Regions from separate parts of the Labrys neptuniae genome, predicted to be linked through region 3. Evidence: riboswitches for the same ligand, from Rfam matches in the RefSeq annotation. Region 3 holds a riboswitch; each other region holds the start of a gene.

Region 1 (5,119 bases), on a different contig from region 3:
TGTAGTCGGCCGCCAGATTCACCGTCGCATAGCCGGACGCCTTCAGACGCGGGACCGAGAAGCTGCGATTGCCGTCGATCCAGGAACCGACATAGAGCAAGGTGGCCGATAGATTGAGCGCCTCCATCGGCGACCAGGCGACCTGAAGGCTTGCCTTGTGCTTGGGCCGCCGCAACAGGCTGAGTTCGGTGACGTCGTTGCGAGCAATGGTGAAGGTGTAGTCCCCCCTCAACGATACCTGCTCGTTTACCCGGACCGAGACGAAGGATTCGTTGCCATAGGTCGTGGCGCGGCCAACATTCACATTGGTGGTGAAGGTCTCGTTGTAGTCGATCAGGTTGCGGATGCGGTTGTAATAGAAGGTAGAACCGATGCGCAGGCGATCTCCCCACAGAGGCTGCTCGAAGCCGAGGTCGTAGCCGCTGCTTTCTTCGGGCTTCAAATTGCGGTTGGCATAGAAGAAGGGTGTATAATCGCGATAGAGCTGGCTGAGGGTCGGCGCCTTGAAGCCGGTGCCGTAGCTCGCACGCAGCACCGTACCGGTCGCCGCGATGGTATAGGCCGGCGCGATGCGCCAGGTGAGACGGCCGCCAAAATCATCGTTGCGGTCGTAGCGCAGGTTCGAGGTGAGATAGAAATTCTCGAACCAGTTGGACTGAATCTGGGCAAAGACCGCCGAATTGCCGCTGGAGGCGGTAAGATCCTCGGTCTGGAGGCGATAATTTTCTCGTTCCAGCCCGAAAGTGACCTTGTGCGCGTCGGTAAGGGCGATCTCCTGGCGCAGGTCGAACTTCAGGCGCTCGCCGATGCTGGTGGAGGGCGGCGTCATGTTCTCCGGCGAGGGCACGCTGCGGCGGCGATCCCTGAGATAGTCGACACCCAGGACGGTGCGATAGCGCTCGTCGAGCGAGTGCCAGACCACCTCGCCGCGCGTGAGCAGCAGGTCTTCGGTCTGCGAGCTGTGCAGGGCATTCGGTCCGGTGAAGGAATCGCCGGTGAACAGGAGTTTCGAATCCGAATAGCGCGCGATCAGGCTGGCGCTGAGACTGTCGCTGAAATCTGCCCCGAGTCTGGCCGAGTAGACGGTGTTGTCATAGAGATTGCCGATGGCCCGCTGGCCCGGCGGCAGCAGGGCGACCGGCGTCACCGGCGTGTCCGTGGCGCGGAAATGGTCGATGCCGAAGGCATAGTTGAAGATCGAGTGCGAGCCGCTCAGGCCGATGCGCTGGTTGAAGGTGCCGAAGGAACCGCCTTCCAGCAGGGCCGTCAGTTTCGGCGTCCCCGATCCCTTCCTGGAGGTGATGGCGATCACACCGCCGATCGCATCGGCACCATAAAGGCCGCTTTGCGGGCCGCGCAGCACCTCGATCCGCTCGACATCGCCGGCCAGCAATTTGCCGAAATCGAAGGCGCCGTTGGGATTGCCGGGATCGCCGACATCGATGCCGTCGACCAGCACCTTGACGTGATTGGCGTTGGTGCCGCGCATGAAGACCGCGGTCTGGCTGCCCGGGCCGCCCGCCTGCACCACATTGAGGCCGGGCACGGTGGCCAGCACGTCGCTCACCGTGCGGCGCTGCGCCTTCTCGATCTCCTCGGCCGTGACGACCGTGACGGTGCTGCCGAGTTGGTTGGCGGGCGTGGGCGCTCCCGTCACGACGACGGGATCGAGTTCGATCGGTTCTTCGGCGCCTGCCGGCTGCGCCTGGGCGGGAAGGATCGACAAAACGGCAAGGGAGGCAAAAAGCCCAAGCCCGATGGCGGGCAGCTCGGCTACAGGGAAACGGTTGATCACGTCAGACCTCGTCGCGACGTCCAGTGGCCGTCACCGCGAGGAGGCCCATACCACAGCGTCTACGGACGCGAACGGTTCGGCTTCCATCGGAACACCCCGCCCGATGTCTTCACGCGTGACCACGGCTGACGGCAGGTCTCCTGGCTGGCGGATCGCCGTTTCCTGCCGCCTTCCCGGATCGCGATCCAGTGGCCGTACTGGCAGGAACTCACCGCTCACAGTTGCGGGGGCAGCCGCGCTTCGGGCGTATCCGCCCTCGTCGCGTTCCCATTTGATCCTCGAAAGGAACCGTCCCCTGACGCCGTAGTGGGGTTGGACACCATGGTCAAGCAGCAACGACAAGACATCCCCACATAAACATGTCTTTATATCTCTCTTGACTTCCGAGACGCCTTGTCGTTTGGTGTCGCGGTCGAGGTTCTTCCATTCTCGCAATGGAAGCTAAGAGGGAAGCCGGTGCGATGCCGGCGCTGCCCCCGCAACTGTAGACGGCGAGAGCTTGCCTCATCATGCCACTGCCTGCCCCGCGCAGGTGGGAAGGCAGGCAGGTTCGGTGAGCCGTGAGCCAGGAGACCTGCCCCGACGAATGTAAACGTCCTCGGGCGGGGTGTCCCGGTGGTTGCATGACAGAGCCGGTGTCCCTGGCCGCGTCAGGCGCTCCCGTACGGCCTTTGCCCCCAGTTCTCATGGGGTCTGCCGATGTTCAAGCTTCAAACTGCCATCATGCGTTACGATGCCGTCGATCCGGCTGTCCGACGACGAATGCGTTGCGGCGTGCCCTGACCGCACGCCGCCTCTCCGCCTCGACCCATTCACTCATCGCGAACCGGGACCGCAAAGGTCACCGGCCGGAGACACGCATGTCCATTCCCATTTCGACGCTCGGCACGCCACGCATCGGCCCACGCCGCGAACTCAAGACGGCCCTGGAGGCCTTCTGGGCCGGAAAGCAGGACGAAACCGCCCTGCTCTCGACGGCAGCCCAGCTGCGCGCCAGCAACTGGGCCCGGCAGAGCCTCCTCGGCGTCACCCATATCCCCTCCAACGACTTTTCGCTCTACGACCAGGTTCTCGACATGAGTGCGACGGCCGGCGTCATTCCCCGCCACTATGGCTGGGAAGGCGGCCCCGTTCCGCTTTCGACCTATTTCGCCATGGCGCGCGGCAGCCAGGGCCGTAACGATCGTGGCCATGACGATCGCGACCATGCGGGCTGCAGCCATGGCGGCCATGGCGGCGGTGTCCCCGCTCTCGAGATGACCAAATGGTTCGACACCAACTATCACTACATGGTCCCCGAATTCCGTCGCGGCCAGGCCTTCGAACTGGCCTCGGCCAAGCCCATCGACGAATTCAGGGAGGCCGCAGCGCTCGGCTTCCACACCCATCCCGTGCTGATCGGGCCGGTGACCTATCTGCTGCTCGGCAAGAGCAAGGATACGGACCTCGATCCTCTCGCCCTTTTGCCAGGGCTCCTGCCCGTCTATGCCGAGATCCTGCGCAGGCTTGCCGCTGAGGGCGCGGACTGGGTGCAGTTCGACGAGCCCTGCCTGGTACTCGATCTCGACGAAAGGACGCGAAAGGCGCTGCGCCACGCCTATGACGTTCTCACCGGCGCCGTCTCCGATCTGAAGATTATGATCGCGACCTATTTCGGCGGCCTCGGCGACAATCTCGACTTGGCACTCGGCCTGCCCAGCGCCGGCCTGCATCTCGATCTCGTCAGGGCGCCCGCGCAGTTGCGACAGGCGGTCGAACGGGCACCGGCGGACAAGGTGCTGTCGCTGGGCGTGATCGACGGGCGCAATGTCTGGCGGAGCGACCTGACCGCCTTGCTGGATCGCATCGAGCCGGCAGTTGCAGCCCTCAGGCCCAACCGCGTCGTCCTCGCCCCGAGCTGTTCCCTGCTCCACGTTCCCTACGATATCGAGGCCGAGAGCGCGTTCGATCCCGAACTTCGCAGCTGGCTGGCCTTCGCCGTCCAGAAGATCGGCGAGCTGAAAACCTTGTCGACAGCCCTGGTCGACGGGCGGCGGGCCGTCGCTGATGAGCTTGCCCAATCGGACGCGGCAGCTGCGGCCCGCCGCATATCCGCCCGTATACATGATACTGGCGTCGCTGCCCGAATGGCTGAGCTCACACCGGCCATGGGCGAGCGGCAACATCCCTATCCGCTGCGCCGCCGGGCCCAGGAGTGGCTCGGTCTGCCGCCCTTCCCCACCACGACCATCGGCTCCTTCCCGCAGACCGGCGCCGTGCGCAAAGCGCGCGCCGACCATGCCAAGGGCCTGATCGGCGATGCCGATTATTACGACTTCCTGCGCGAGGAGACCAGGCAGGCAATCGCCTGGCAGGAGAAGATCGGCCTCGACGTGCTGGTGCATGGCGAATTCGAACGCAACGACATGGTGCAGTATTTCGGCGAGCAACTGGCCGGCTACGCCTTCACCCGACATGGCTGGGTCCAGAGCTATGGCTCGCGCTGCGTGCGCCCGCCGATCATCTATGGCGATGTCTCGCGTCCTCGGGCCATGACGGTGGAATGGGCCCGCTTCGCACAATCCCTGACCAAGCGCCCGGTCAAGGGCATGCTGACCGGACCGGTCACCATGCTGCAATGGTCCTTCGTGCGGGACGACCTCGAGCGCGAGCAGGTCTGCCGGCAGATCGCCCTCGCCTTGCGCGACGAGGTCGGCGATCTGGAACGGGCCGGTATCCGCATCATCCAGATCGACGAGCCGGCCATTCGCGAAGGCCTGCCGCTCAGGCACGCCGAAAAGGAGGCCTATCTCGCCTGGGCCGTCGCCTGTTTCCGTCTCGCCGCCTCGGGGGTCGACGATGCCACGCAGATCCATACCCATATGTGCTATTCGGAATTCAACGACATCATCCATGCCATTGGCGGCCTGGACGCGGACGTGATCTCGATCGAGACTGCCCGGTCCAGAATGGAGCTGCTCGATGCGTTCCGAGCCTATCGCTACCCCAATGAGATAGGGCCCGGCGTCTACGACATCCACTCGCCCCGCTGCCCCACCGTGGCTGAAATGCGCGACCTCCTCGCCAGGGCGCAGGAGCGGATCGCCGGCGACCAGCTCTGGGTCAACCCCGATTGCGGCCTGAAAACCCGTGGCTGGGACGAAGTCCGCCCCGCCCTCGTCAACATGGTTGCCGCCGCCCGTATACTTCGTGAAGAGATCGCTCCAGCGAGAGTGGCGACATCCGCCTGAAAAAGTATGCCGGGGCATGAATTTTGTGCCCCGGCATCCTCTGTCCCCATTGAACAAAAGGGCGATACACACCATCTATTGACACATAGACACC
Region 2 (5,503 bases), on a different contig from region 3:
GCTTCGAGCATGTCCTTGACCGCTGCCATGAAGGGCGCGGGGCCGCAGCAGAACACTTCGCGCTCGCGGAAATCCGGTGCGATCAGGCGTAGGGCCGGGGCGTTGAGCCGACCCTGGAAGCCGGTCCAGGCTTCATGGGCCTCGGTCTCTTCCACGATCCAGGCGAGGCGGAGGCGCTGCATGCGTCCGGCCATGCGTTCCAGTTCCTGGCGGAAGATGATCTCGCCGGGCCGGCGTGCGCAGTTGACGAAAGCGATATCGGTGGCGGCGCCGTGGTCTTCGGCAAAACGGGTCATCGACATCATCGGCGTGATGCCCGAGCCGGCCGAGATGAAGAGGTATTTTTCGGCCGGATGACGAGAGAAGCTGAACTCGCCGAGCGGGCCGTAGGCCTTCAACCGCGTGCCGGGTTTGAGGTTGTCCAGCATCCAGCGCGTGCCGATGCTGGTGGCCTGCGCCTTGGCGGTGACGCTGATCGAAAGCGGGCGGGAAGGGCTCGACGACAGCGTATAGGTGCGCAGCACCGGCCCGGCCTCGGCCGGGATCTCCAGCGTGATGAACTGGCCGGGCTCGTAGCGGAACCACCCCTGTTCGGCGGCGCGGAAGGTGAAGGTCGCGACATCGCGGCCCTCATGGATGATCGAAACGCATTCGAGTGCCTGGCTCTGATCGTTCCAGGGCGGCGTTTCGTCGATATGCCTGAATTTCGCCAGGGCTGCGGAGGACGTCGGCATGGTGTCTACCCCTGTATATATCGGTTTTGCTAACACCCTCCCCTGGAGCGGGAGGGGCGACGCGAAGCGTCGGGGTGGGGTGTTTTCGTCGGCTGCTGTGTTTCTCACCCCACCCCGGACTTCGTCCGACCCTCCCCCTCCAGGGGAGGGTGAAAAGGCCTCAGGCCACGCTGCGCAGGCGGACGCCGTCATTACCCAGCGCCGCTTCCATGGCGTTGCGATACCATTCGACGAACTGCATCACGCCGCCCTCGTGTTCGGGGGCGTAGGGGCCGGGTGTGTAGACGGGCGAGGAGACGCCGAGCTGGTTTTCCTCGACGATCTGGCGGTCCTGGTCGTTGGTCATCTGCCAGACATGGGTGAGTTCATCGAGATTATAGTCGACCCCTTCGACCGCATCCTTGTGCACCAGCCATTTGGTGGTGACCTGGGTTTCCCTCGGCCCGATCGGAAGCACGCGGAAGCTCACGGCATGGTCGCCCAGCACGTGGTTCCAGGTGGTGGGATAGTGGAAGAGCAGGAGGGCGCCGATATTGCCTTCCTCGATCGTTGGGCTGAGGGGGCGCTGCACGGCCGGCTTGCCGGACATCGTGTAGCTGACGGCATTGCGCAACAGCGGCATGCGCGCCATGCGGAACTGGCCGTCACCGGAAATGCTGAAAGTGCTGGGCAGGCCGGCTTCCTCGCAGCGCCGCCAATGCTGGCCGATGAGCGGATCCTTGTCGGCGCCCTGCACGCCCGTTACGGTCGGGGCCTCGGGGAAGGTGCGGCAGAGTTCGGGATGGTTGCCCGCGCAATGATAGCATTCGCGGTTGTTCTCCCAGACCAGCTTCCAATTGCCCTTTTCGACGATGGTGCTTTCGAAGGCGACCTTGGCGTTCTTCAGGCCATGCGGTGCCAGATAGGGCATGGCGCCGGCCCGGAAGGTCTCGAAATCCGGCGCCTCCTTGGCGAGGCAGATCCAGATGTAGCCGGCCACGCTCTCGCAATGGACCGGCTTGAGCCCGTATTGCGTCGCGTCGAAGCCCGGCCCCATGTCGCGGGCGAACAGCAGGCGGCCGTCGAGTTCGTAGGTCCATTGATGATAGGGGCAGACCAGCTTGGCGACACTGCCGCTTGCCGCTGCGCACAGGCGCGATCCGCGGTGCCGGCAGGAATTGTGAAAGGCGCGGATGGCGCCGTCGCCGGAGCGCAGCACGATCACCGGATAATCGCCGACCTGGAGGGTGAAATAGCTGCCCGGCTTGCCGAGCTCGCAGTCATGGCCCGCGAACAGCCATTCGCGATACCAGATGTTCTCCATATCCAGCCGGAAGAATTCCGGGTCGGTGTAGAATTTGCCCTCGAGTGTCGTGCCCGGCTGATGGGTCCGGAGACGGCCCAGCATGTCCTGATGCGCTGTCATGTCAAAATCCCGCGTGACAACCAATGCGTTGACTTGACGGCGGGAGGGGAAAGCGGCCCGGCGGTCTGCGCCGGTGAAAAGGCACAGCCGAACCTCCTTCCGGAACGCCCACCGCGTCCGTCGGTTTTCATCGGGGCTGGTTTCCGGGCTCAGGAGCGGCCTTCCGGCCCGATCGCGACGCCTTCCCAGGTCTTCCCGACCCAGTGGCACCTGCCGCGATCTTCTCCTCTACCGTTGCGGGGGCAGCGCCGGATTTGGACCGGCTTCCCAATTCTCCGGGCCGCCTTGGGAGCGGACCGGCACCTCGAATGAGGATTAGAATACATCGAGTCGGCGCGCCGACTAGAGACGATGCGACGGATGATGGTGTGTTCAGGACATTGTTGTCGAGGGCTTGGAGAGGCAGGTCGGGAAGGGGACACCGAATGTCCATCATCCCCCGCGCGGCGGGGAACGACAAAGCAACCAATCACGCTCTTTTCGAGGTATTTGCGCGGTGCTTAAGCGCGAATGAAATTATTCTCGGTAGCGCTGCCCCTCACCTTACCTCTCCCCGTAAGAACGGGGCGAGGAGACTCCGGCGTCGAGTTTAATGCCGAAAACCCGTCATCTCGCCCACCGGCAGAGCGAGATGAGAGTTTTGAAGACTATTCGCTACGCGTGCGCCCCCTCGCCCCGTTCTTACGGGGAGAGGTAAGGTGAGGGGCAGCGCGCGCCCGACGACAAGGGAATGCAATTCCTGCCCAATGGCCTGCTCCTTGAATGCCCGCCATCAATCCCAGCTCAGCGCACCGCCGTTCTGATATTCGATGACGCGCGTCTCGAAGAAGTTCTTCTCCTTCTTCAGGTCCATCGCCTCGCTCATCCAGGGGAAGGGGTTCTCGACATCAGGAAATACCGGCATGAGGCCGAGCTGGGCGCAGCGCCTGTTGGCGATGAAACGCATATATTGTTCGCACGACACCGCGTTGAGGCCGAGAAAGCCGCGCGGCATGGTATCCCGGCCATAGGCGGCTTCCAGCTCGGCGGCCTCGCGGATCATCCGCTGCAGATCGGCCTGGAAGGTCAGCGTCCACAGATGCGGGTTCTCATGTCTGATCTGGTTGATCACGTCGATGCCGAAATTGAGATGGATGCTCTCGTCGCGCAGGATGTATTGATACTGCTCGGCGATCCCCACCATCTTGTTGCGCCGGCCGAGCGAGAGGATCTGGGCAAAGCCGGTATAGAACCACATGCCCTCGAAGATGACGTAGAAGGCGACGAGGTCGCGCAGGAAGGCCTGGTCGGCATCCGGCGTGCCGGTCTTGAAATCGGGATCGTCGAGATGCTGGGTGTGCTTGAGCGCCCAGGCGGCCTTGTCGGTGATCGAGGGGACCTCGCGATACATGTTGAAGAGTTCGCCCTCGTCGAGCCCCAGGCTCTCGACGATGTATTGGAAGGTATGGGTGTGCACCGCCTCCTCGAAAGCCTGGCGCAGCAGATATTGCCGGCATTCGGGATTGGTGAGGTGGCGGTAGATCGCCAGCACGATGTTGTTGGCGACCAGGCTCTCGGAGGCGGCGAAGAAACCGAGATTGCGCTTGAGCATGCGCCGCTCGTCCTCGGTCAGGCCGTCACGCGACTTCCACAGCGCGATGTCGGCCTGCATCGAGACCTCGGTCGGCATCCAGTGATTGTTGCAGCCGGCGAGATATTTCTCCCACGCCCATTTGTATTTGAGCGGCAGCAGCTGGTTCACGTCGGCACGGGCATTGATCATGCGCTTCTCGTCGACCGTGACGCGGCCGCCCTTGCGGTCGATGGCGCCAAGGCCGGTTGCATCTGCCGCGCCCTGCGGCAGGGGAAGCTGGCTTGCGGGCGAGGTGGGTTCGGACCAGTCGAGCATCGTCATCGTTTTCTTCTCATCGGAGACATTGTCCGGAAGTAACTGAAGCGGCACCTTTGTCATGCCCGGGCTTGACCCGGGCATCCAGGAACCGCACTTCGTCGTCCGGAGGAGGGAACTGGATTGCCGGGTCAAGCCCGGCAATGACAAAGGTCGAGCCAATTCGAGGCACTTATTGGCGGACGAACTCTTGGAGCGCATTCCACCCTGTTCTCGGCTCACTGGCACGCCTCGCAATCGGGATCGTGGATGGAGCAGGCCTTGCCCCAGGCTTCCGATGCAGCCAGGTCCGGCTGAGCCTCGATCAGGATCGGCGCGGCCGCCTGCGGCACCGTGGCGGAGACGGCGTTGAGCTTGCCGTCGGTGCCCTTCAGCGTCGATTTCTCGACATGGGTGGCCGAGCGCGAGCGCAGGTAATAGGTCGTCTTCAGGCCACGCTTCCAGGCCAGGCGGTAGAGCGTGTCGAGCTTCTTGCCGGAGGGATTGGCAATGTAGAGGTTGAGCGACTGGGCTTGGTCGATCCATTTCTGCCGCCGCGCCGCGGCTTCGATCAGCCAGGCCGTGTCGATCTCGAAAGCGGTGGCATAGAGAGCCTTCAGATCCTCGGGGATGCGATCGATCTGTCCGAGCGAGCCATCGAAATATTTGAGATCGGAAATCATGACCTCGTCCCACAGGCCGCGCGTCTTGAGATCGCGGACCAGGGCCGAGGTCACCACCGTGAAATCCCCCGACATGTTCGATTTGACGAAGAGGTTCTGATAGGCCGGCTCGATCGATTGCGAGACGCCGCAGATGTTGGAGATCGTCGCCGTCGGCGCGATCGCCATGGTGTTGGAATTGCGCATGCCGACCGTCTTCACGCGCTGGCGCAACGCGTCCCAGGCCAGGGTGGAGCTCACGTCGAAGCTTGCGCCCTGGCGCGTTTCGGCCAGCAGGCCCACCGAGTCGATCGGCAGGATGCCCTGCGACCACAGCGAGCCCTCGAAGCTGGGATAGCGACCGCGCTCGGCCGCCAGATCCGTCGAGGCCGAGATGGCGTGGAAGGATACGGCTTCCATGCTCTCGTCGGCGAACCGCACGGCGGCTTCGGAGGCGTAGGGCAGGCGCAGGGTCTGCAGCGCATCCTGGAAGCCCATGATGCCCAAGCCGACGGGCCGGTGCCTGAGGTTGGAGCGCCGTGCCTCGGGAATGGTGTAGAAATTGATGTCGATGACGTTGTCGAGCATGCGCATCGCCGTCGTCACCGTCGCCCTGAGCTTGTCGAACATCAGGCCCCTGGCATCGACATGGGCAGCGAGGTTGACCGAGCCGAGATTGCACACGGCAACCTCGTCATGGGAGGTGTTCAGCGTGATCTCGGTGCACAGGTTCGAGGAGTGCACCACCCCGACGTGACGCTGGGGCGAGCGGATATTGCAGGGATCCTTGAAGGTGATCCAGGGATGCCCGGTCTCGAACAGCATGGTCAGCATC
Region 3 (5,503 bases):
CCGCGGGCGCTGACGGTGCGGATCAGCTCGAGCACCGCCTCGACTTCGGCGACGGCCAAGGCGGCCGTAGGCTCGTCCATGATCAGCACGGAGGGGTTGAAGGAAGCCGCGCGACCGATGGCGATCGACTGGCGCTGGCCGCCGGAGAGGTTCTCGACCTTCAGCCTGGTATCGGCGATGACGATGCCGAGCTTGTCGAGCATGTCGCGGGCCTGCCCATGCATGCGGCGCTGATCGAGGAAGGGCACGCCGAGGATACGGTGCCGAGGCTCGCGGCCGAGGAAGAGATTGCCGGCAACGTCGACGCTGTCGCACAGCGAAAGGTCCTGATAGACCATCTCCACCCGCGCGGCGCGGGCATCGGCGGGGGAGGCGAAGGATTGTACCTTGCCGTCGATCTCGATCGTGCCGGAGTCGGGGATCACGGCGCCCGAGAGCACCTTGCTCAGGGTCGACTTGCCGGCACCGTTGTCGCCGACCAGTCCCAGCACCTCGCCGGGCCTGAGCATCAGCGATACGTCGTCCAGGGTCTGGATCGTGTTGTATCGCTTGGAGATACCGGTCATCTTGACGCGGTAGGGTTCGCCACTGTCCATCATGGTTCCGCCTGGCAATGAAAAGTCTGTCCCGAGGCTTCGGGAATGAGACTTCACAAATCTCGAAAGCTCGCGCTGCCCCTCACCTTACCTCTCCCCGTAAGAACGGGGCGAGGGGGCGCAAGCGTTGTGATCGATTCTTGAGCCCTGTCATCTCGCCCAACGGTTGGGCGAGATGAGATCTTTTCGGTATGAAATGCGCGATCGAAGTCCCCTCGCCCCGTTCTTACGGGGAGAGGTAAGGTGAGGGGCAGCGCGACCTTAATCAGGAAATCGCCGTCGGCCCGTTACTTGAACATGCCCCGGAACTTGTCGACGTTCTCCTTGGTGACGATCGTCACGGGAACGTTGATGATCGGCTCGATCTTCTCGCCCTTCTTGAGCTTGGTCAGGGCTTCCACCGCAGCCTTGCCTTCGCCGGCCGGGTCCTGTTGGATCACGCCGGTCACCCAGCCCTGGTCGATGCCTTCGATGGCCTGCTTGGTCAGGTCCCAGCCGAAGACCTTGACGCCGTCGGTGCGCCCCTGGCTGGTCACGGCGGAGACGGTGCCGAGCAGGGCGGGCTCGCCGGTGGCGTAGAGCGTGGTCATGTCGGGGTTGGCCGTCATCAGGTTCTCGGCGGCACTCAGCGCCACGTCCTGCACGTTCTGGCCGTCGACGGTGTCGAGGAAGGTGACCTTGAGGCCGCTGGCCGTCACCGCCTTCTTGAAGCCGTCCAGCCGCTGGTTCTGGATATAGGAATTGAGGGCGCCGACCACGCCGATCTTGGCGGTGCCATTCAGCTTGGCCTTGACGTAGTCGGCATAGAACTTGCCGATGTCCTCGCCCGCCTTGAGATTGTCGACGCCGACGAAGGAGACATTGTCGCCGTCGGGAATCTGGGCATCGATGGCGATGACGGGGATGCCGGCCTTCTTGGCGGCGGTGATGGCGGGCTTCACGCCATTGACGTCGATGGCGATCAGGATGATGCCGTCGACCTTCTGGGTGATGTAGTTCTCGATCGCGTCGTTCTGGGCGCTTGGAACATTGTTGGCGTTGAAGATGACGAGCTTGGCGCCGGCCGCCTTGGCGGCGGCTTCAGCGCCTTCGTTGATCTGGTTGAAGAACAGGGCCTGCTGGTTGATGGTGACCAGGGCGAAAGTGTCGGCCGAAGCGGACACCGATCCGAGGGACAGCGCCAGGGCTGCCGCCGCCGCGCAGCCGGCGAGATATTTTGAAAGCCGCATTTCAATTCCCTTCATGGATGGCCCGTGCCGGGCTCATTCTCAGTTCTGACATCCGCATCATTCAAGAGACTTGAATTCATGTCAAGTTACTTGAATGACGGTTTGAGGGATTCTTGAAAAGCCGACGGCACAGAGCCTGGAGAAGAAGTGCTTATGTCATCCCCGGCGGGACCAAAGGCCCCGGGAAGGGGATCCAGGGCCAGGGGCTCCATTTTTGCCCCTGGATTCTCTTCCCGCCGCCTTCGGCGGCGCCGGGAATGGCAGAGGTGTTTTATTGGCTCCTCGAGGTTTCCTCAGAAGGTGGCGGGCGTGTTGACCCAGAAGATGCTGGCGCGCTCGGTTCCGGTGTTGCGATACCAGTGCGGCAGTTCGGACTTGAACACGAAGGTATCGCCGACGGAGAGCTTGAAGGTGCGCTCGCCGACCATCAGCTCCACGGTTCCGGCCAGCACATAGCCGACTTCCTCCCCCTGGTGCTGGATCGGTCCGGCGCTCTCGCCGCCGGCCTCGATATGGTGGATGTTGCACTGGAGAAGATGGCCGGGCGAATAGGGGATCACCCGTTCCAGCGAAATGCCTTCGCCGCGCCGGAGCGGGTCCAGCGAGATCAGCGGGCGCGTGCCGGCGCGAAAGACGATGCCCTCCTCGCTGTCTGATTCCTCGAACATCCAGCCGATATTGGTACCGAGCACCTCGACCAGGCGATGCAGCATGGGCAGGGAGGGGGAGGCCTTGCCGTTCTCGATCTTGGACAGCAGGCTTTCCGAGCACTCCGCGGCCGTGGCCAGGGCCTTCAGCGTCAAGCCCCTCGTCTGCCGGGCTAGGCGAAGGCGGGTGCCGAGCCGCACGGGATTGGCCTGTTCCAGGGGATCGGGCTGATCGCCGGCGCGCCGTTTGAGATCGATTTTGTTCATTTCGCGATTGCCAGGATGCGTCATTGCCCGAAAGCCTAGCCGACGATTCTAGGCCACAAGCCTGCACCCTGTCCACTTCGCCGCCGGCAGCTCGGCATCAGCGCCCCAAACGGCTGGGCAGCCGGCACCTCCCATGCTACACCCGCAAGACCTTCGGTGCCCGCTTGCGGGAGAATCGGGAACGCGGTTTGAAGCCGCGACGTGCCCAACGCTGTAAGGGGGACTATCCGGGCAGGTTTCAGGCCACTCGCTCTGCGGGGAAGGCGTCCGGATGGGTGGATCCCGAGTCAGAAGACCGGCCGGAGGCGATAGATCGGCGTGCGCGGACGGCGCGGCGATTGCCATCGCAAGGGGAATGACGATGGACCCATCCAACGAGGCGCTCGCGCCCTCGGGGCCGTTTTCGCCGGCCGAACGTGAAGCCGTCTATCGCGCTATCTTCACCCGGCGGGACGTTCGCAGCCAGTTCAGCCCGCAGCCTGTGCCTGATGATGTCCTCGCCCGCATCCTCACGGCCGGGCATCACGCGCCCTCGGTCGGCTTCATGCAGCCCTGGAGTTTTCTCGTGCTGCGCTGCCCCGAAACCCGGCGCAAGGTGCAGGCTCTCTTCGAGGAAGCCAATGCCGAGGCCGTGGCAATGTTCCCGCCCGAGAAGCAGGCGCAATATCGCGCGCTGAAGCTGGAAGGCATCGTCGATGCCCCGGTCAATCTGTGCATCACCTGCGATCCCGACCGCGCCGGCCCGGTGGTGCTTGGCCGCACCCATGACATGGCGATGGACCGCTATTCCACCGTCTGCGCGGTGCAGAATATCTGGCTGGCTGCACGGGCCGAGGGGGTCGGGGTCGGCTGGGTCAGTATCGTCGATCCGGCGCGCCTGCGTGAGGCGCTGGGCATTCCCGAGCGGGTGGTTCCGGTTGCCTATCTGTGCCTGGGCTATGTGCACGAAGCCTATGCCCGGCCCGAACTGGAGGTGAAGGGCTGGCGCCAGCGCCTGCCGCCGGAGGCTGTGCTGAGCTTCGACGGCTGGGACGGCCGGCAGCCCGGCCATCCCTTGCTCGCCGCCATGCGGGCCGCTATGGGAGATGCAGGTTCATAGGATGGCTGGCGCAGGATGCGCACTGTCCCGATCGGATGAGACGGCCGATGGATTTCCTGCGTAAGAATGCGATCTGGATCATTGCTCTGCTGATCACCAGCCTGGTCTTGCTGGAGGGGCCGAGGGCGATCCTGATCGGAGCGTTCGTGGCCGCCGTCGTCGGCCTGTTCTGGCTGTTGCGCGGCAAGGCCCGCAAGCCGGCGGCAGCACGCCGGCTCGAGGCCGTGCCGAAGGTGGTTCCCCTCCCGCTCGACCGGGGTGCCGACACGGTCCGGCCTCAGGCGCTGGAGCGTGTCTCGCTCAAGGCCATCGATGATCCCAGGCTCGCTGCCGTCGTCCTGATGATCCAGCTCGTCCGCACCAATGGGTTGCTGACCCGGGCCGAACGGGACACCATCCTCGCCCTGATGAGCGACCCGCTCGGGATCGGCGACCGCGAGCGTATCTATGAGCAGGCCTTGCAATTGACGGATCGCGGCCGGGTGTTAACGCCGGTTGCCGAGGAATTGGTGCCGCTTTTCCGCGCCCGCCTGTCTTTGCCCGAGCGCCAGCAGCTCATCGACATGCTGACCGAGGTCGCCAATGCCTATGGTGAGGCCAGCGATTTGCAGCGCGAGGCGATCGTTCGCCTGAAGCGGCACCTGCTCACGCCGGATGCCGCAGCCGGGCGCTCGCTCAATTGAAATAGAAGGCGTAGCTCGCGACGTCGCCGCCGAAGATGCGCGTGGCCTGTCCCCAGGCCTCGGCGTCCATCACCTTGCCATTGTCGAGGTAGGGCAGGGCCCCCGGGCCGGTGATCCACAGCACCAGGTCGAAGTTGCCGGGCTGCTCGAACACCCTGGCGAGATTGATGCCCTTGGCAAAGCGCCAATGCGGCATCAAAAGCTTGCCGTCCAGCACCTCGTCGACCTGCCCGAGCAGCGCGAGCCACGAGTCGATGCGCTCCTGCGTCACTTCGAGGGAGGGGAGCACGCCGCTCTTCTGCCGTGGGCCGGGAAGCCATTCGTGGTCGTCGTCGGTTTCCTTGGCGATCAGTCCCCAGGTCTCACGATTGAGCCGGATCACCGTCTTGAAATGGCCGCGCACTTCCAGCCACATCGCCTTGTCGGCCACCGGCCAGTCTATGGTGTGTACCAGGCTGATCAGGTCGGCGATGGCATCGGTATCGCGCTTGCTGGTGCCGAACAGGGTCATGCCCAGTCCGTCGTCACCATCGACGCCATTGGCCTTGGCAAGGCCGCTGACGGCGCGCGGAAACAGGCTGCCGAAGCCGGCGTCCCAGCTGCGCGACATGTCGTGTGACAAGAGGGTCTTGGTCAGGGCCATCAGGAAGTTGCAATAGCCGCGCAGCCATTTGGCGTCGGCCGTGTCGAAGGCGACGATGAAGGGTTTGGGCTTGCCGGCATCGTCGAGGTCCGAGATCGCTGCGCCGATATGGTCGCGTTCGTCGATGGTGCCGTCGCCGTTCCAGTCGAAACGGGTGACGGAGAGATCGACCGTCAGCTTGGCAGGGCTGTCGCCGACCTCGGCCAGGGTCTGGTCGGCCTTTTCCAGATCGGCCAGGAACGTGGCGAGGATGCCGCGAAAGTCCCGATAGGTGATCGGCTGCGGATCGGGATTGGTGCTGAAGACGGTGCCCGACAGGCCGATCAAGCGCATCGCCGG
Region 4 (5,503 bases), 500 kb from region 3:
AGAAATTCCGGCAGGCTGCCGGGGCGCTCGCTCGCCATGGCGCGCAAGGTGGTGTCGGCGAAGATCATGTAGGGCGGCACGCCCTGCTCGCGGGCGAGGCGGCTGCGCTCCGCCCGAAGGGCAGCAAACAAGGCGCCGTCGCGTTCCGACATCTCGATCTCGCCGCGCCGGGCGCGTTTGGTCTCGGTGCTCTTGCGGGGGCGGTCGCGACGGAAGACGATCTGCCGCTCGCCCTTGAACACGGCTCGCGCCTCCTCGGCCAGGATCAGGGCGCCATGGGCCTCGTGGTTGACATTGACGAGGCCGGCCGCGGTGAGCTGGCGCAGCACCGACTGCCAGGTGCGCGCCTCGATGTCCTTGCCCGCCCCGAAGACGGGCTGGTTGTCATGGCCGAAGCGCTGGACCTTCTCCGTGACCTTGCCGGTGAGCACGTCGATAATATGGGCGGCACCGAACATCTGGCCGGTGCGGTAGATCGCGGCCATCGCCTTGACGGCGGCATCGGTGCCGTCCCAGCTCTCGACCGGCGAAAGGCAGGTATCGCAATTGCCGCAGCGGCCGGGATGGGTCTCGCCGAAATGGGCGAGGATTGCCTTGCGCCGGCACTCGGCGGTTTCGCAGATGCCGAGCAAAGCGTTGAGCTTGCCGAGTTCGACCCGCTTCACCGTCTCCGGCGCATTGCCCTCCTGGATCATGCGGCGGCGCTGCACCACATCGGCCATGCCGTAGCTCATCCAGGCATCCGAGGGCAGGCCATCGCGGCCGGCGCGGCCCGTCTCCTGGTAATAGGCTTCCACCGAAGCGGGGATATCGAGATGGGCGACATAGCGCACGTCAGGCTTGTCGATGCCCATGCCGAAGGCGACCGTGGCGACCAGGCAGAGGCCTTCCTCCTCCAGGAAGGCGTCCTGGTTGGCGCTGCGAACAGCTGCTTCCAGGCCGGCATGATAGGGCAGAGCGCGGATACCCTGCTCGTTCAGCCATTGCGCCGTCTCCTCGACCTTGGCGCGCGACAGGCAGTAGACGATACCGCTATTGCCTTTGTGCCCGGCCAGGAAGGCGAGCAATTGCCGGCGGGCATTGTCGCGCTCGACGATGGCGTAGCTGATGTTGGGCCGGTCGAAGCTGGTGGCGAAGACCTCGGCCTGGTTGAGGCCGAGCCGCTCGATGATGTCGGCACGGGTAACCGGATCGGCCGTGGCGGTGAGGGCGATGCGCGGCACGCCGGGGAAGGACGCGGCGAGGCCGCCTAGCTCGCGATATTCGGGCCGGAAGTCGTGGCCCCACTGGCTGACGCAATGGGCCTCGTCGATGGCGAAGAGCGCGATGTCGGCATCGGCGATCAGGGCCTGGAAACCTTGCGTCGCCACGCGCTCGGGCGCGACATAGAGGAGGTCGAGCTTGCCGTCCATCAGGGAACGGCGGACCTTATAGGCCTCCTCGCGCGACAGGGAGGAGTTGAGCGCCGCCGCCCGCACGCCGGCCTGCTTGAGTGCCTCGACCTGGTCGCGCATCAGCGCGATCAGTGGCGAGACCACGATGCCGACGCCGCGCCGGCACAGAGCCGGGATCTGGTAGCACAGCGACTTGCCGGCTCCCGTCGGGAACAGCACCACCGCATCGCCCCCTCCGGTGACATGGCGCACCACCGCCTCCTGCTGGCCGCGAAAGGCGGCGTAGCCGAACACGCTATTGAGGATGGCGAGAGGATCTCGCGGAGAGGAGAGGGTCATGCCGGCAGGATGCACCTTGGTGCCTGATTCCATTGCAGGGTGAAGCGTGAGGCTTATCCGACAAGGGCCGTGATTCGAAAATTTCCCGCATGGATTTCCTCTGCTGGCAGACAAATCCGGTGGAATGATCACGGTCGAGAATGCCAGCAAGCCTCTGCCCACCTGCGTGGCGATTGCTGGGGTGACGATGGTGAGAGCTCACTTGCGATTGTGATAGTTATGTTATAACGTTTCATATAAATCAAAATTCAATGAGGCCTCTCGGCAGCGACATGCTGCGGGGCATCCGCAACGGATCAAGGAATTCCGACATCATGCAGCCCGCGCCGCAGACACCCGTCACCGTCCTCACCGGCTATCTCGGGGCAGGCAAGACCACGCTTCTCAACCGTATCCTGACCGAGAGCCACGGCAGGAAATATGCGGTCATCGTCAATGAGTTCGGCGAAGTCGGCATCGACAATGACCTTGTCGTGGATACCGACGAGGAAATCTTCGAGATGAACAATGGCTGTATCTGCTGCACGGTGCGCGGCGACCTCATTCGCATCATCGAGGGCCTGATGCGTCGGCGCGACCGCTTCGATGCCATCCTGATCGAGACGACCGGGCTGGCCGATCCCGCACCGGTTGCCCAGACGTTCTTCGTCGATGACGATGTGCGCGCCAAGACCCAGCTCGACTCCATCGTCACCGTGGTCGACGCCCGGCATTTGCTCGGCGAGATCGAGACGGCGCATGAGGCGCAGGAGCAGCTTGCCTTCGCCGACACGATCCTCCTCAACAAGATCGATCTGGTCACGGCAGAGGAACTCGATCGGGTGTTGAAGCGGATCCGTCGCATCAATCCCACCGCCACTCTCCACGAGACCCGGCGTTGCGACATCGCGCTCGACAAGGTGCTCGGCCGCGGCGCGTTCGACCTCGACCGTATCCTCGAAGCCGAGCCTGATTTCCTCGAGGGTTTCCATGACCACGACCATGACGATCATGTCGGCAGCTTCGCTCTCGTGTCCCAGGAGCCGCTCGATCCCGGCAAATTCATGCCCTGGCTCAACATGATCGTGCAACAGTTCGGCACGGACATGCTGCGCCTGAAGGGCATCGTCGCCTTCGATGGCGATCCGCAGCGCTTCGTCGTGCAGGGCGTGCACATGCTGCTCGAAGGCGATCATCAGCGTGCCTGGAAGCCCGAGGAGGAGCGCCGAAGCCGCCTGGTCTTCATCGGGCGCAACCTGCCGAAGGACGTGATCGAACAGGGCTTCCTGGCTTGTCGGGCCTGACGCGGGAAGGCAGGGCACGGCATCAGGGGCCGTTCGCTTTGCATATTCGCTTGACCGCGGTCGTGACGCCCCGATAACTGTGCGGTGACGGTTCCCGTCGGGTGCGAGCCCGTCGGGAGTAATAGGGAACACGGTTCGGCTTTCTAAATGCCCATGCCGTGGCTGCCCCCGCAACTGTAGGCGGATTGCCAAGTATCCCCGTGGCGCGAAAGGCGCCATGCCACTGTGGGTCTCCCATGGGAAGGCAGATGCAAGGCCTTTATCCGCGAGCCAGGAAACCTGCCGTCATATCGATCAATCCCATGTCACGGGCGGGGATGCCCGGAACAGGAGACAATGTGACGTTTCTTCCCGACGTTTCGGGCGCTTGCCCGCCTGTTCCCTCCGCTTCGCACGCTCACGTCCTTTGCCACAGCCTGGCCTGAGGAAACCTCACGGTATTCGGCTGGTGCTGAAGACCGCTGCTTCCCTTATCGCGAAACGAGAGAACGTCATGATCCTTTCAACGAGCAAGGCCCGCTGGTCCAGCTTCGCCGTCATGCTTGCGGCCAGCTTCGGCTTGGCGCTGGGTATCGATCCGGCGGCTGCGCAGGCAACGAAATATCCCCTCAAGCTCACCAATTGCGGCCGCACCGTCACCTTCGAGCATGCGCCGCAGCGCACCGTTTCCGTCGGCCAGAGCAGCACGGAGGTTCTCTATCTCCTCGGCCTGGCCGACAAGGTCGTCGGCACGGCGGTGTGGTTCGGCCCTGTATTGCCCGGCTATGAAGCGGCCAATGCCAAAATTCCGCGTCTGGCCGACAATGATCCGAGCTTCGAAAGCGTGATCGCCAGGAAGCCGGATCTTGTGACGGCGCAGTTCCAATGGCATGTCGGGCCCAGCGGTATTGTCGGCAAGCCCGAGCAGTTCGAGGAACTTGGCATCCCGACCTATGTTTCGCCCGCCGATTGCGTCGGCAAGGACAATTCCAGCGGCGGCGACGGCACGCGCGGCACCCTCTTCACCATGGATCTGGTCTATCGGGAGATCACCGAGCTTGCCGAGATCTTCGACGTGCAGGAGCGCGGGGCGAAAGTCGTCGCCGAGCTGAAAGCGCGTGAGGAAGCCGCCCGCCTCAAGATCGCGGCCGGCGATGGCAAGGTCTCCGCCGCCTTCTGGTTCTCGAGCGCCAAGGTCGACGTCGATCCCTATATGGCCGGCAAGAACAGCGTGCCGGGCTATATCATGTCCGCGTTGGGTGTGCGGAACGTCGTGGAGAGCGAGGAGGAGTGGCCGAGCGTCGGCTGGGAGACCATCGCCAAGGCCGATCCGACCATCATCGTCGCCGGCCGGATGGATCGTCGCCGCTATCCGGCCGACGACATCGCCGTGAAGCTCAACTTTCTCAAGACCGATCCGGTGGCAAGCCTGATGCCGGCGGTCAAGCAGGGCCATGTCGTGGAGATGGACGTGCAGGCGATGCAGCCGAGCGTGCGCGTCGTCGAGGGCATCGAGATGCTCGCCGATGCCATCCAGCGTTTCGGCCTGAAGCGCTGAGATGAATCGCCCCGTCACACGATTGCTGGCGATCGGGATGCTGGCGCTGGCGGTGCTCGTGCTGGCCCTCTGGCTGGGCGCCGCCATTGGCGAGACGGCCATTCCGATGGACGTCGTCGCCAAGACGGCTGCCAACCGCCTGTGGGGCGCCGGCTATGGTCTGGATCGCATCGATGAAGGCATCGTGTGGAACTACCGGCTGAGCCGCGCGGTCGTCGCGGCCTGCTGCGGCGCGGCCCTGGCGTTGTCGGGCGTCGTGCTGCAGTCGCTGCTGCGCAACGTCCTGGCCGACCCCTATGTCCTCGGCATCTCAGCTGGGGCATCGACGGGAGCGGTCGGGGTCGTCATCCTCGGCCTCGGGGCAGGGGTCCTGAGCCTGCCCGCCGGCGCCTTTCTCGGTGCGCTGACGGCCTTCGGCTTCGTCGCCTTGCTGGCGATGCGCTCGGGCCGCGGCACCGGCGCGGTGATCCTGGCCGGGGTCGCCGGATCCCAGCTCTTCAATGCCCTGACCTCCTTCATCGTTACCAAGGCGGCCAATGCCGAACAGGCGCGCGGCATCATGTTCTGGTTGCTGGGCAATCTCTCGGGTGTACGCTGGCCCGACGTCTGGCTGGCGCTGCCGGTCACGGCCGTAGGGCTGCTGGTCTGCCTGTGGCATGCCCGCGCGCTCGATGCCTTCACCTTCGGCACGGAATCGGCGGCGTCCCTCGGCATCTCCGTCCGGCGCGCCTATGTCGTGCTCGTCGGTGTTGCGGCGATGATGACGGCCGTGATGGTCAGTATCGTCGGATCGATCGGCTTCGTCGGGCTGGTGATCCCCCATGCGGCGCGGATGGTTGTGGGCGTGCGCCATGGGCGCCTGCTGCCGGCCAGCGCCTTGATCGGCGCCGTCTTCATGATCATCGCCGACATTCTGTCCCGCATCATCATCCCCGGCCAGGTTCTGCCGA

Evidence for each region. Region 3 has a riboswitch for cobalamin ahead of bluB (5,6-dimethylbenzimidazole synthase). Riboswitches for the same ligand answer to the same signal wherever they lie in the genome.
Region 1: linked by a shared signal. The riboswitch ahead of metE (5-methyltetrahydropteroyltriglutamate--homocysteine S-methyltransferase) and the one ahead of bluB (5,6-dimethylbenzimidazole synthase) in region 3 are both predicted to bind cobalamin.
Region 2: linked by a shared signal. The riboswitch ahead of ABXS05_RS33085 (aromatic ring-hydroxylating oxygenase subunit alpha) and the one ahead of bluB (5,6-dimethylbenzimidazole synthase) in region 3 are both predicted to bind cobalamin.
Region 4: linked by a shared signal. The riboswitch ahead of ABXS05_RS11675 (ABC transporter substrate-binding protein) and the one ahead of bluB (5,6-dimethylbenzimidazole synthase) in region 3 are both predicted to bind cobalamin.

The regions. Positions count from the first base shown of each region.
Region 1 covers NZ_JBFNQD010000027.1:217-5,335, forward strand. Annotated here, with positions in the region: gene ABXS05_RS33065 (TonB-dependent receptor plug domain-containing protein) at 1-1,795, opposite strand, end outside; cobalamin riboswitch at 1,909-2,103, opposite strand; cobalamin riboswitch at 2,194-2,391, shown strand; gene metE (5-methyltetrahydropteroyltriglutamate--homocysteine S-methyltransferase) at 2,656-5,025, shown strand.
Region 2 covers NZ_JBFNQD010000027.1:7,326-12,828, reverse strand. Annotated here, with positions in the region: gene ABXS05_RS33090 (FAD-binding oxidoreductase) at 1-734, opposite strand, end outside; gene ABXS05_RS33085 (aromatic ring-hydroxylating oxygenase subunit alpha) at 895-2,139, opposite strand; cobalamin riboswitch at 2,257-2,461, opposite strand; gene ABXS05_RS33080 (ribonucleotide-diphosphate reductase subunit beta) at 2,912-4,027, opposite strand; gene ABXS05_RS33075 (ribonucleoside-diphosphate reductase subunit alpha) at 4,246-5,503, opposite strand, start outside.
Region 3 covers NZ_JBFNQD010000003.1:698,213-703,715, reverse strand. Annotated here, with positions in the region: gene ABXS05_RS13960 (ATP-binding cassette domain-containing protein) at 1-599, opposite strand, end outside; gene ABXS05_RS13955 (ABC transporter substrate-binding protein) at 884-1,825, opposite strand; gene ABXS05_RS13950 (cupin domain-containing protein) at 2,119-2,739, opposite strand; cobalamin riboswitch at 2,877-3,057, shown strand; gene bluB (5,6-dimethylbenzimidazole synthase) at 3,101-3,838, shown strand; gene ABXS05_RS13940 (TerB family tellurite resistance protein) at 3,886-4,521, shown strand; gene ABXS05_RS13935 (hypothetical protein) at 4,514-5,503, opposite strand, start outside.
Region 4 covers NZ_JBFNQD010000003.1:195,549-201,051, reverse strand. Annotated here, with positions in the region: gene recQ (DNA helicase RecQ) at 1-1,766, opposite strand, end outside; gene ABXS05_RS11680 (CobW family GTP-binding protein) at 2,048-3,016, shown strand; cobalamin riboswitch at 3,088-3,317, shown strand; gene ABXS05_RS11675 (ABC transporter substrate-binding protein) at 3,510-4,553, shown strand; gene ABXS05_RS11670 (FecCD family ABC transporter permease) at 4,555-5,503, shown strand, end outside.